Regions from separate parts of the Duganella sp. HH101 genome, predicted to be linked through region 1. Evidence: predicted binding sites of a transcription regulator. Region 1 holds the regulator's gene; each other region holds the start of a gene.
What was found. The regulator sigma-54, encoded in region 1, starts transcription at its own class of promoters, with help from an activator protein. The targets are predictions, from matches to a motif close to TGGCANGNAANCTGCTTT.

Region 2: DUGA2_RS27885 (urease accessory protein UreD) is a predicted target of sigma-54. The motif match lies at 2,152-2,169, and genes of this name have one in related genera.
Region 3: DUGA2_RS12695 (PEP-CTERM sorting domain-containing protein) is a predicted target of sigma-54. The motif match lies at 1,715-1,732, and genes of this name have one in related genera.

What each region holds. Positions count from the first base shown of each region.
Region 1 covers NZ_LRON01000018.1:83,741-87,440, forward strand. The annotation lists gene lptC (LPS export ABC transporter periplasmic protein LptC) at 1-312, shown strand, start outside; gene lptA (lipopolysaccharide transport periplasmic protein LptA) at 341-919, shown strand; gene lptB (LPS export ABC transporter ATP-binding protein) at 922-1,674, shown strand; gene DUGA2_RS24175 (RNA polymerase factor sigma-54) at 1,680-3,158, shown strand; gene hpf (ribosome hibernation-promoting factor, HPF/YfiA family) at 3,237-3,596, shown strand; gene DUGA2_RS24185 (alginate lyase family protein) at 3,699-3,700, shown strand, end outside.
Region 2 covers NZ_LRON01000025.1:85,277-88,976, forward strand. The annotation lists gene DUGA2_RS27870 (DUF945 family protein) at 1-287, shown strand, start outside; gene DUGA2_RS27875 (NAD-dependent epimerase/dehydratase family protein) at 294-1,190, opposite strand; gene DUGA2_RS27880 (PEP-CTERM sorting domain-containing protein) at 1,306-1,995, opposite strand; gene DUGA2_RS27885 (urease accessory protein UreD) at 2,179-3,048, shown strand; gene DUGA2_RS27890 (urease subunit gamma) at 3,057-3,359, shown strand; gene DUGA2_RS27895 (urease subunit beta) at 3,371-3,697, shown strand; gene ureC (urease subunit alpha) at 3,699-3,700, shown strand, end outside.
Region 3 covers NZ_LRON01000006.1:314,545-318,244, reverse strand. The annotation lists gene DUGA2_RS12710 (thioredoxin family protein) at 1-315, opposite strand, end outside; gene ppa (inorganic diphosphatase) at 511-1,053, shown strand; gene DUGA2_RS12700 (Crp/Fnr family transcriptional regulator) at 1,097-1,687, opposite strand; gene DUGA2_RS12695 (PEP-CTERM sorting domain-containing protein) at 1,994-2,602, shown strand; gene DUGA2_RS12690 (GNAT family N-acetyltransferase) at 2,612-3,700, opposite strand, start outside.

The sequences.
Region 1 (3,700 bases):
TCGGGCGACCAGCCGCCGATGAATATGCACGCCGACACCGCCCATGTCGACCAGGGCAATACGCGCGTCAAGCTCAGTGGTAATGTGGACGTGGTGCGCCCGGCGACGCCGAACGCGCAAGCCTTGCGCATGACCACGCCGACGCTGACCGTGTATCCCGACGAAGAACGCATGGAAACCGCCAGCCCGGTGGCGCTGGAGCTGGGCAAGACCACCGCCACCGGCGTCGGCATGAAGGCCAACAACGCCACCCGCCAGGTGCAACTGGGCGGACGCGGGCAGCTGGTGATGCCGCCGCGCGACGCCCGCTGACGAACCCAATACGATGAATGGAATGACGATGAAGAAATTGATACTCTCGGCCACGATGCTGCTGCTGGCGATGACCGCCGCGCACGCTGAAAAAGCCGACGCCAACAAACCGACCACGATCAACTACGACGACCTGCAGATCGACGACGTCAAGCAGATCAAGACGCTGATCGGCAACGTGGTGCTGACGCGCGGCACCTTGCTGATGAAGTCGCCGAAGGCGGTGATGACCACCGACCCTGAGGGTTATGACTTCGTCGTGCTGACCAGCACGCCGGGCACGCCGGCCACCTTCCGCCAGAAGCGCGACGGCGCCGGCGACCAGTGGGTCGAAGGCGAAGCCGAACGCATCGAATACAGCAACAAGACCGACCTGGTCAAACTGTTCTCGAAAGCCAAGATCCGCCGCCTGGAGGGCGGCCGCCTCAGCGACGAGGTCGACGGCGAATTCATTTCCTACGACAGCCGCAAGGAACAGTTCGCGGTGAAGAACAGCGTCACCGGCGAGAGCAAGCCGGGCGCCGGCCGCGGCACCATGGTGATCCAGCCGGTGATCCGCCCGGCGCCCGCGCCAGCCGCGTCGACCCCGCCTGCGACGGAGAAGTAAGCATGGAAGCATCCTGCGGTAGCACCCTGATCGTGCGCGGCCTGCAAAAGACCTACGGCAAGCGCCAGGTCGTGCACGACGTGTCCCTGCAAGTGGAATGCGGCGAAGTGGTGGGTCTGCTCGGCCCCAACGGCGCCGGCAAGACCACCTCGTTCTACATGATCGTCGGCCTGGTGCCGTCGGACGCCGGCAGCATCGATATCAGCGGCACCGACATCTCCTCGCTGCCGATCCACCGCCGCGCCTCGCTCGGCTTGTCCTACCTGCCGCAGGAAGCGTCGGTGTTCCGCAAGCTGACGGTGGAAGAAAATATCCGCGCCGTCCTCGAAATCCAGAAAGTGGACGGCAAGCCTTTATCCAAGGCTGCCATTGATGAACGGCTCAATACCCTGCTGGCCGATTTGCAGATCGAAAAGCTGCGCGAAAACCAGGCGCTGTCGCTGTCGGGCGGCGAACGCCGCCGCGTGGAGATCGCGCGCGCGCTGGCGACCAACCCGCGCTTCGTGCTGCTCGACGAACCATTCGCCGGGGTCGACCCGATCGCCGTGATTGAGATCCAGCGCATCGTGCGCTTCCTCAAGGAACGCGGCATCGGCGTCCTCATTACCGATCACAATGTGCGCGAGACGCTGGGCATCTGCGACCGCGCATATATCATCAACCAGGGCACGGTATTGGCTTCAGGCCGGCCAGACGACATCATCGCCAACGAATCGGTGCGTCGCGTGTATCTGGGTGAACACTTCCGCATGTAAAACCCATGAAACAGTCTTTGCAACTGCGCACGTCGCAGCACCTCGCGCTGACACCGCAATTGCAGCAGTCGATACGGCTGCTGCAACTGTCGACGCTGGAGCTGCACCAGGAACTGGAACAGCTGCTGACCGATAATCCGCTGCTGGAGCGCCTCGACGACCCGCTGGACCGCTCGCTGCGGCTGCTGTCGGACGGCGCCATCAGCCAGCAAGCCCCGGTCGGCGATGCGCCGCCGGAAGGCCCGCCCAACGCCCAGGAAGCGCCGGCCGCCGACGCCGACAACTACGACGGCCCGGCCGCCGACACCGAGAGCACCAGCAGCGACGCCGATGTCGACTGGAGCGACGCCGGCCGCAGCAAGGCGCCCGACGACGAGGACTCGCGTCCGCAGCTGGAGGCCAGCCACTGCACGCTGCGCGAGCACCTGATGGAGCAGATGCGGGTGACGGTGCTGGAGATGCGCGACCGCGCGCTGGTCGAGCTGATCATCGACGCGCTGGACGAAAACGGCTACCTCGAAGAACCGCTGGAGGAAATCCTGGCGCGCTTGCCGGAAGAGCTGGAGATCGACCTCGACGAACTGCGCACCGCGCTGTCGCTGCTGCAAAGCTTCGATCCGATGGGCGTGGGCGCGCGCAACGCGTCCGAGTGCCTGGCGCTGCAGATCAAGCGCCTGCCGGGCATACCGATGGTGACGCGGCGCATGGCGCTGGCCATCGTGGAAAACCACCTGACCTGGTTTGCGCAGCGCGATTTCAACAAGCTCAAGAAGGCGCTGCTGTGCGACGACGAGGATTTGCGCGAGGCGCAAACCGTCATCCGCCAGTGCAATCCGCATCCGGGTTCGGCCTTCGCGTCGGACGTGTCGGACTACGTGGTGCCGGACGTGATCGTCAAGAAATCGCGCACCGGCTGGCAGGTCAGCCTGAACAACGACGTCATGCCGCGCCTGCGCGTCAACGCCATGTACGCCAACCTGCTCAAGCAGGGAAAAGGCGAGGGCGCCATGGGCGCGCAGCTGCAGGAAGCCAAGTGGCTGATCAAGAATATGCGCCAGCGTTTCGACACGATACTGCGCGTCGCCCAGGCGATAGTAGAAAGACAAAAGAACTTTTTCTCGCACGGCGCGGTCGCCATGCGCCCCCTTGTGCTTCGCGAAATTGCTGATACACTGGGTCTACACGAGAGCACTATTTCTCGTGTAACAACTCAAAAATATATGCTGACCCCGCATGGCATGTTTGAGTTGAAATATTTCTTTGGTAGCCATGTCGCCACCGAAGCGGGGGGGGAAGCAAGTTCGACGGCGATACGCGCACTCATCGTGCAATTGACAGGAGCAGAAGACCCGAAAAATCCTTTATCCGACAGTAAGATTGCGGACATGCTGGGAGAACAAGGCATGGTGATTGCGCGACGAACTGTTGCCAAATATCGCGAAGCGTTGAAAATCCCGCCAGTCAGTCTCCGCAAGTCTTTGTAGTTATTCTGGTTCCTGCGCGCCCGGCAGTAATGGGCTACGCACTAACCGTAAGAAGCGACATTATCTCTAGGAGTGTGTATGAATCTCACCATCAGTGGACATCATCTCGAAGTGACCTCGGCCATCCGTGAATATGTGCAGAACAAGCTTGAGCGCGTCACCCGCCACTTTGATCAAGTGATTGATATTGCTGTCATCCTGACTGTAGATAACCTTAAAGAGAAAGAGAAACGCCAGAAGGCTGAAATCAACCTGCGTCTGTCGGGCAAAACCGTCTACGTGGAAAGCCTGTCGCAAGACCTGTACGCCGCCATCGATACCTTGATCGACAAGCTGGATCGGCAGGTCATGAAGTACAAAGCCAAGGTCCAAGAGCACGGCCACGATGCGATCAAGCATCTCCCGGATAGCTACGAACCCGCTGCCGCCGCCCTATAACAACGGCCCCGGCACCATCAAACTAAGGGCGCAGAGGCGCCCTTTTTTGCGCCCGGATAGTTTAGAGTAAACGTTTTCCAAATGTCTTCTGATGGGAGTGGCAT
Region 2 (3,700 bases), on a different contig from region 1:
CGCGCCTCGACGTGCGCGTACCGGTGGCGATGGTGAACGATGTATCGCGCGCGGTGGCGATCAGGCAGGTGGATGCGTCGGCGCCCAATGCGGCCGAGCAGGTCGAAACGGCGGCTAAAAATATGGCCGCCGTGGTGCTCGGCAAGCTGGTCAACGAGGGCTTTGTTCTGGTCGACAAAGGCGAACTTCGTTCGACGTTCGAACTCAAAAACGGCAAAGTCACCTTTAACGGCAAGAGCGCCGCCGTTCCCGGCGTGCCGGCGCCAGCCGCAGCGCCGGCCCCGTAGCAAGCCTCAGGCGCGCAGCATGTCGCCCGCGATCCAGTCCAGCACTGGCGGGCGATGCGGCGCCCAGCCCAGCTGCTGGCGTGCGCGCTCACCGCGCACGCGGCTGTTGGAGCCCAGTCCGTACGAGGCCATTTCATGGCCCCATTCTTCCCTGGCCTGCTCCAGCGGCCAGTCCTGCGGCTCGCCCAGTTTCAGCGCGTGGGCGATGGCCGCGCTCATGTCGCGGAACGAGGCCTCGCCGCTTTCGACGAAGTAGAACGCTCCCGCTTCGGTTTTTTCCAACGCCAGCAGGTACAGGTCGACCACGTCGTCGATGTGGACGTTGGACCAGATGTTCAAGCCGCGCCCCACATGGCGCACGATGCCGCTCTTGCGCGCCTGCTTGAGCAGGCGTGGCAGCTGCACGCTGTCGCGCGGCAGCGCGCCGTGGCCGTAGATCAGCGTATTGCACAGTACCGCCGAGCGCACGCCACGGCCGGCGGCGGCCAGCACCAGGTCGTCGATGGCGACGCGCGCGGCCTTGTCGGCGGTGGGGGCGGGGAGTTGGTCTTCGAGGTAGATGCGGTCGGTGCCTTCGCCGCCGGAGGCGTCGCCGACGATGCTGGAACCGCTGGTGTGCAGGAATACCTTGCCGGAGCCGGCCAGGGCGTCGATGAAGGCTTCGACGGCTGCGCGGTTGTCGCTGCTGGCGGCGTTGATGACGGCGTCGGCCGCCTGCGCTTGGGCGATCAGCAGGTCGCGATCGTTCAAGGTGCCGACCACGCCGGCCACGCCGATGCTGGCCAGCTCTGCCAGCTGTTCCGGCTTGCGCACCAGGCCCGTGACCTGATGGCCTGCGCGCACCAGTCCCGCTGCGATGGAACCGCCGATGAAGCCTGCTGCGCCGGTGACGAATATTTTCATACTGTTCTCACTTAATCAAATCGATAAGCAAACAGTATGGGGATGAACGCCGCGCGCAAAAAGGCCGCGCGGCGCAAAGTACTATTGATTACGGCGCAAGGATCAAGCTGAAGTCTTAGGCTTGGGCTTCGCGCTGCTTGCGCTTGGCGACCACGCCCAGCAGGGCCAGGCCGCCCAGCAGCATGGCGTAGGCATCGGCTTCCGGCACCGGTGCGGCGGCCACGGCGAAGGACAGGTTGTCCGCATAGCCGTCGTTGTAGGATCCGGCGTTGCGGGTCAGGTCCAGCGTGATGCCGACGTTGAGCGTGCCGACCGGGATATAGCCCTGGGCGTCGCGCAGCAGCAGGCCGGTGTGGTTGCCGCGGTCCGAGTTGGAGACCGGGCCCACGCTGGCGCTGGACAGCGCTACGCCGCCGGCGCCGTAGAAGGTCGCGGTCAGCTTGGCGTTGTCGTTCTGCGACTCGTAGCCGCCCAGCCAGGCCGACAGGTCGTAGCGCGAGGCGCCGGTGTTGATCGCCGCCGCCAGCGACGACAGGTCGATGGTCTGGCTGGCGGTCGACAGCGCCGCGTAGCCGCCGCCGAAGAAATAGGTGCCACGGTCGGCCGGGCCTGGATCGGCCGGGAAGGGGAAGCCGCCGGCGGCGCCGTACTGGACGACTTCGAACTGCGGCGTGGCGTTCCAGCCGGCGACGCCGTTTTCGGCATTGCCGTTAGCGATCAGATTGGAGCCGAAGGTGCCGGCCTGTGCGGCCGGAGCCAGTGCCAGGGCAACCGTCACGGCGGCTGCAAAAGAGGTGAATCGCATGGTGGTCCTTAAACGGGGATAAAAAGCGGTGCTTATTTTACAATCAAAATAGACAAAAGTAAAACCCGGCCGCAGGCCTGGCTGCACCGCCGTGGTGCGAAACGCTCGCTTTGGTGCGAAAAATGTCCTTACGCCGTCTGTAGTCCATGATTCCGCTGGCACGACGATTGCATTACGTTCGTCATGCCCGATACCACCGCATCCAGAGAACTCGCCGCCGGCCACAGCGCCTGGCAGGCCAGCCTCACCCTGGGCTTTGCCGACGACGCCGGCACCACGCGGCTGTTCGACAATCGCCACTACGGCCCGCTGCGCGTGCAGAAGGCGCTGTATCCCGAAGACCCCAAGGTGTGTCACGCCATCGTCGTCCATCCGCCCGGCGGCGTGGTCGGCGGCGACCAGCTGTCGATAGCGGTCGGCGTCGGCCCGCGCGCGCACGCTTTCATCGCCACGCCCGGCGCGGCCAAGTGGTACAAGGCCAATGGCAAGGTATCGCGCCAGTGCGTGCGCCTGAACGTGGGCGCGGACGCCGCACTCGAATGGCTGCCGCAGGAAACGATCTTTTTTGATACCGCTAACGTGGTGCTGGAGCAGCACGTCGAACTGGCCGCCGGCGCCACTTATCTGGGCTGCGAAATTCTCTGCATGGGCCGGCGCGGTTCCGGCGAAAGCTTCAACACCGGCACCGTGACCCAGCGCAGCAGCATCCGCCGCGACGGCAAGTTGATCTGGTGGGAGCAGGGCGCGATGCTGGGCGGACGGCTGGACAGCCCGCTGGCGCTGGACGGCAAGAGCGTCTGCGCCACGCTGGTCGCCGCCGGCAAGCCGCCGGCGGCCGCCGTGCTGGCCGCGCTGCTGGCCGACATCCGCGCCGATATTGCCGCCGACGGCGACCACCTGTTCGGCATCACCCACACCAAGGGCGTGCTGGTCGCACGCCACCTGGGCGACGACAGCGAAACCGCGCGCCGCCTGATGCTGATTGTATGGCGCCGTTTGCGCCCGCACCTGCTGGGCCGCGCGGCCGTCACGCCGCGCATCTGGCAAACCTGAGAACCACCATGGACCTGACACCAAGAGAAAAAGACAAGCTGCTGATCTTCACCGCCGGCATCGTGGCGGAGCGCCGCCTCGCGCGCGGCCTGAAGCTGAACTATCCGGAAGCGGTGGCGCTGATCACCTGCGCCATCATGGAAGGCGCGCGCGACGGCAAGACCGTGGCGCAGCTGATGTCCGACGGCACCCGCATCCTGAGCCGCGCCGATGTGATGGAAGGCATACCGGAGATGATCCCGGACATCCAGGTCGAAGCCACTTTCCCCGACGGCAGCAAGCTTGTTACCGTCCACAACCCCATCCCCTAAAGGAGGTCATCATGATCCCAGGTGAATATCTGCTCGAAGAGGGCGAGATCGGCCTCAATGAAGGCCGCGCCACCGCGACTGTCGTGGTGACGAACCAGGGCGACCGGCCGGTGCAGGTCGGATCGCATTTCCATTTTTTCGAAGTCAATACGGAGCTCAAGTTCGAGCGCTGGAAGGCTTACGGCATGCGCCTGAATATCGCCGCCGGCACCGCCGTGCGTTTCGAGCCGGGCCAGCAGCGCACGGTGGAACTGGTGAAGCTGGGCGGCGAGCAAAAGGTCTATGGCTTCAACGGCAAAGTCATGGGCAAGCTCGATCCGAATCCACCGAAGGGCTGACAT
Region 3 (3,700 bases), on a different contig from region 1:
GGAACAGTGGGCGCATCCCTGCCCGGCGCCGGGCGTGAACATGAAGTGTTGCACCACCAGTTGGCTGCGGCCTTCGAACAGATCGGCCAGCGTGCGCCGGCCTGACGGCGTGTCGAACACGTAGTTTTTTTCCACGCGCACCCACGGCAGCGCCCGGCGTTCGCGGGCGACCTGGTCGTGCAGGCGCATCAGTTCCTTCTCGCGCGCCAGCAAGGCCTGGCGTTGTTGCAGCCACTGGGCGGGGGATACGACGGCGTGGCTCAAGGTTCCGGCGGTCTGCGCCTTGCGACTGATTTTGCTGATAGTACTGGTCATTGCAGTCTCCTTTGGAGGCGCCAGGGATAGGCGCCGCAGGACGACTTTATGCCTTCGGCAGCGCAGCGGGGAGTAACAAGATTGTCGTGAAACCGGCGTTCGGCCACGTCACGGCGCTGCTGCGCTGCACAAGCGGGCTGTAGTTCGCTATAATTACGCGGTTAAACATTTGTCAGCACTTACGAGGAAACCCCCATGAGCTTGAATAAAGTATCTTCCGGCCGCGATCTGCCGAACGATTTCAACGTCATCATCGAAATCCCGATGAACGCCGATCCGATCAAGTATGAAGTAGACAAGGAATCGGGCGCGATCTTCGTCGATCGTTTCATGGGCACCGCCATGCACTACCCATGCAACTACGGCTACGTGCCGAACACCCTGTCCGCAGACGGCGACCCGGTCGATGTGCTGGTCATCACCCCGTTCCCGCTGATCCCGGGCGTGGTAGTGCGCTGCCGTCCTGTCGGCGTGCTGAAGATGACCGACGAAGCCGGTGAAGACGCCAAAGTGCTGGCCGTGCCGGTCGACAAAGTACTGTCGATCTACAGCCACTGGCAGAAGCCGGAAGACCTGAACGAACTGCGTCTGCGCCAGATCCAGCACTTCTTCGAGCACTACAAAGACCTGGAAAAAGGCAAATGGGTCAAGATCGACGGCTGGTACGGTCCGGACGAAGCCAAGGAAGAGATCCTGAGCGGCGTTGCCGCTTACAAAAAAGAAAACGGTATTGCGTAACTCACGCGACCAGTAAAGAAGCCCCGCAAGGGGCTTTTTTTTATCAACCGCGCGGTGCGCCGCTGGCCGCTTCCGCCTCGCGCCGCAGGCGCGACATGTATTGCGGCGTGATGCCCAGGTAGGATGCGATGGCACGCTGCGAGATGCGCGCCTCCAGCCCCGGATACTCTTCGCGGAAGGCCGCCAGCCGCTCGTGGGCCGAGGTCTCGCCATTGGTGTAGGCGCGCTGCGCCAGCGTCTGCAGGCCGTGCATGGCGATGTTCAGATGGTAGTGCTGCATCACCTCGTGCTGCGCGCGCAGTTCGCAGGAACGTTTCCAATCGAGGGTGAAACCATGGATAGGCGTTTCCGCCACCAGGAACTGCACCGCCGCTTGCCCGTTCTCGCCGGCGATCAGGTCGGTCAGCGTGGTGGCCGATTCGCCCTCGCGGTAGAAACGCAGCGTCACTTCGAGGCCGTCGCGGTTGAAGAAGCCGCTGCGCACCACGCCGCCGCTGATCCAGTGCACCTGGGTGGCCGGCACGCCGGCACGTTGCAGGTATTCTCCCTTGCGCACGTGGAAGGGCTTGGCGATAGGCGCCAGAAGCTCGGTCACGTTGCTGTAGGATTCATCGCTGACGTCGATCCGCTTCATCGTGGCGGTCTTGAACCGTTCACGCTGTCTTATAAAATCTGCATTCATGCTTTGCTTGCCACGTTCCTGATAAAACCCTCCAAGGGGCACAGAGTATAGGCCCGATTGAAATTGCTGTGAAGCAAACTGGTTTCATCCCCGGGAAGATAATAGTTAACGCTACCATTCTAACCGTTTGGGCGTTTCCATGCCGCCGCCCGCTTTGTTGCGGTTTTATGCCAATTTGTTACATATTGCTTGATGTAAAAATAATAACCACGTACTATTAAATTTGTATTTTTTACAATTAATTTAATGGGGAATTTTATGACGACATCAATGACTCGTTTGCTGGCCGCCGCCGGACTGTGCCTTGGTTTGGGCTGGAGCGCAGGCGCCGCCGCCACCAACTACGATTTCAGCACCTTCATGACCGACGGTCACAACTACGAGAATGCGACCTTCGGCGACCTGACCATGACTTCCGAGGCAGGCAGCCTGGCGTACACGGATGCGTATGGCGGCGGCCTGTTTGCCGGCGGTGGCGGCGACAGCGACATCACGTTCACTTTCGCGCATGCGGTCAGCAACATCTCGATCCGTGCCGGCGACGGCGCCGGCGATCCGGACGCCTTCGGCATCACCGCTTACGCCTTCGGCAGCAATGCGCTGCTGGGCACCTGGTACTCGCCGACGTTCGGCACCAATGCCGGCAATCAGTGGTTCACGTTGTCGATTCCCGCAGTGAACGTGGGCCGCATCGTGTTCGATCCGTGCAATTCGGCCAATTGCCCTGGCCAGCTGGGCGGCTCGGGCGGCGTGGTATTGACCGACCTGAACGTGACTGCCGTGCCCGAACCGGAAACCTACGGCATGCTGCTCGCCGGCCTGGCCGTGATGGGCGCCGCCGCGCGCCGCCGCCGCAACGCAGCGTAAGCAGGTACGCTAGGGCAGCTGTGCCTTGAACGGGGTGCGCTCACCGAGCTCATCGATGTATTCGTCCATGGCTGCCGTTTCCTGTTGCAGGAAGTCGGCGATGGCGTCGGCAAAGCGCGGGTCGGCCACCCAGTGGGCCGACCAGGTCGGCGTCGGCACCAGTCCGCGCGACATCTTGTGCACGCCTTGCGCGCCGCCTTCAAAGCGCGCCAGGCCGTGCCGAATGCAGTAATCGATAGACTGCACATAGCAGGTTTCGAAGTGCAGGCCCGAGACGAATTCCTGCGTACCCCAGTAGCGCCCGTACATGATGCCGCCGCCCACCAGGTTCAGCGCGGCCGCCACCGGCGCGTCGCCGCGCTTGGCCAGCACCATCATCATGCTGTCCGGCGTCTCGCGCAGCAAGCGCTCGAAAAACTCCAGCGACAGATACGGTGTCGAATAATGCGCGTGGTAGGTCGACACGTAGCAGCTGTAGAAAAATTCCAGCACCCCGGCGCCGATCTGCGCGCCCGCCAGGTGCTCGAAGGCGATGCCGGCATCGAGCACGCGCCGCCGGTCCTGGCGGATCTTCTTGCGCTTCTCCATCTTCATGCTGGACAGGAAGGCTTCGAAATCCGCATAGCCGGCATTCTCCCAATGGAACTGCACGCCCTCGCGCAGCATGAAGCCGGCCTTGGCCAGCGCCTGCTTGTCCTGCTCGTCGGGGAAGAGGATGTGCAGCGACGAGGTGCCCAGCTGCCGCGCCACCTGCAGCGCCGCGCGCGCCAGCAGCTGGCGGTCTTCCTGCGTGCGCGCCAGCAGGCGGCTGCCCGTCACCGGCGTGAACGGCACCGCCGACAGCAGCTTGGGGTAGTACTCGATGCCGTTGCGGTGGAAGGCGTCCGCCCACGCGTGGTCGAACACGTACTCGCCCCGGCTGTGATCCTTCAGGTACAGCGGCATGGCGCCGTCCAGCACGCCGTCGCGGTGCAGCACCAGGTAGCGCGGCGTCCAGCCGGTGTCCTCGGCGGCGCAGCCGCTGTCGTGCAGCGCGTGCAGGAAAGTGTGGCTCAGCGTCGGGTTGTCGCCGGCCAGCGCCTGCCATTGCGCGGGGTC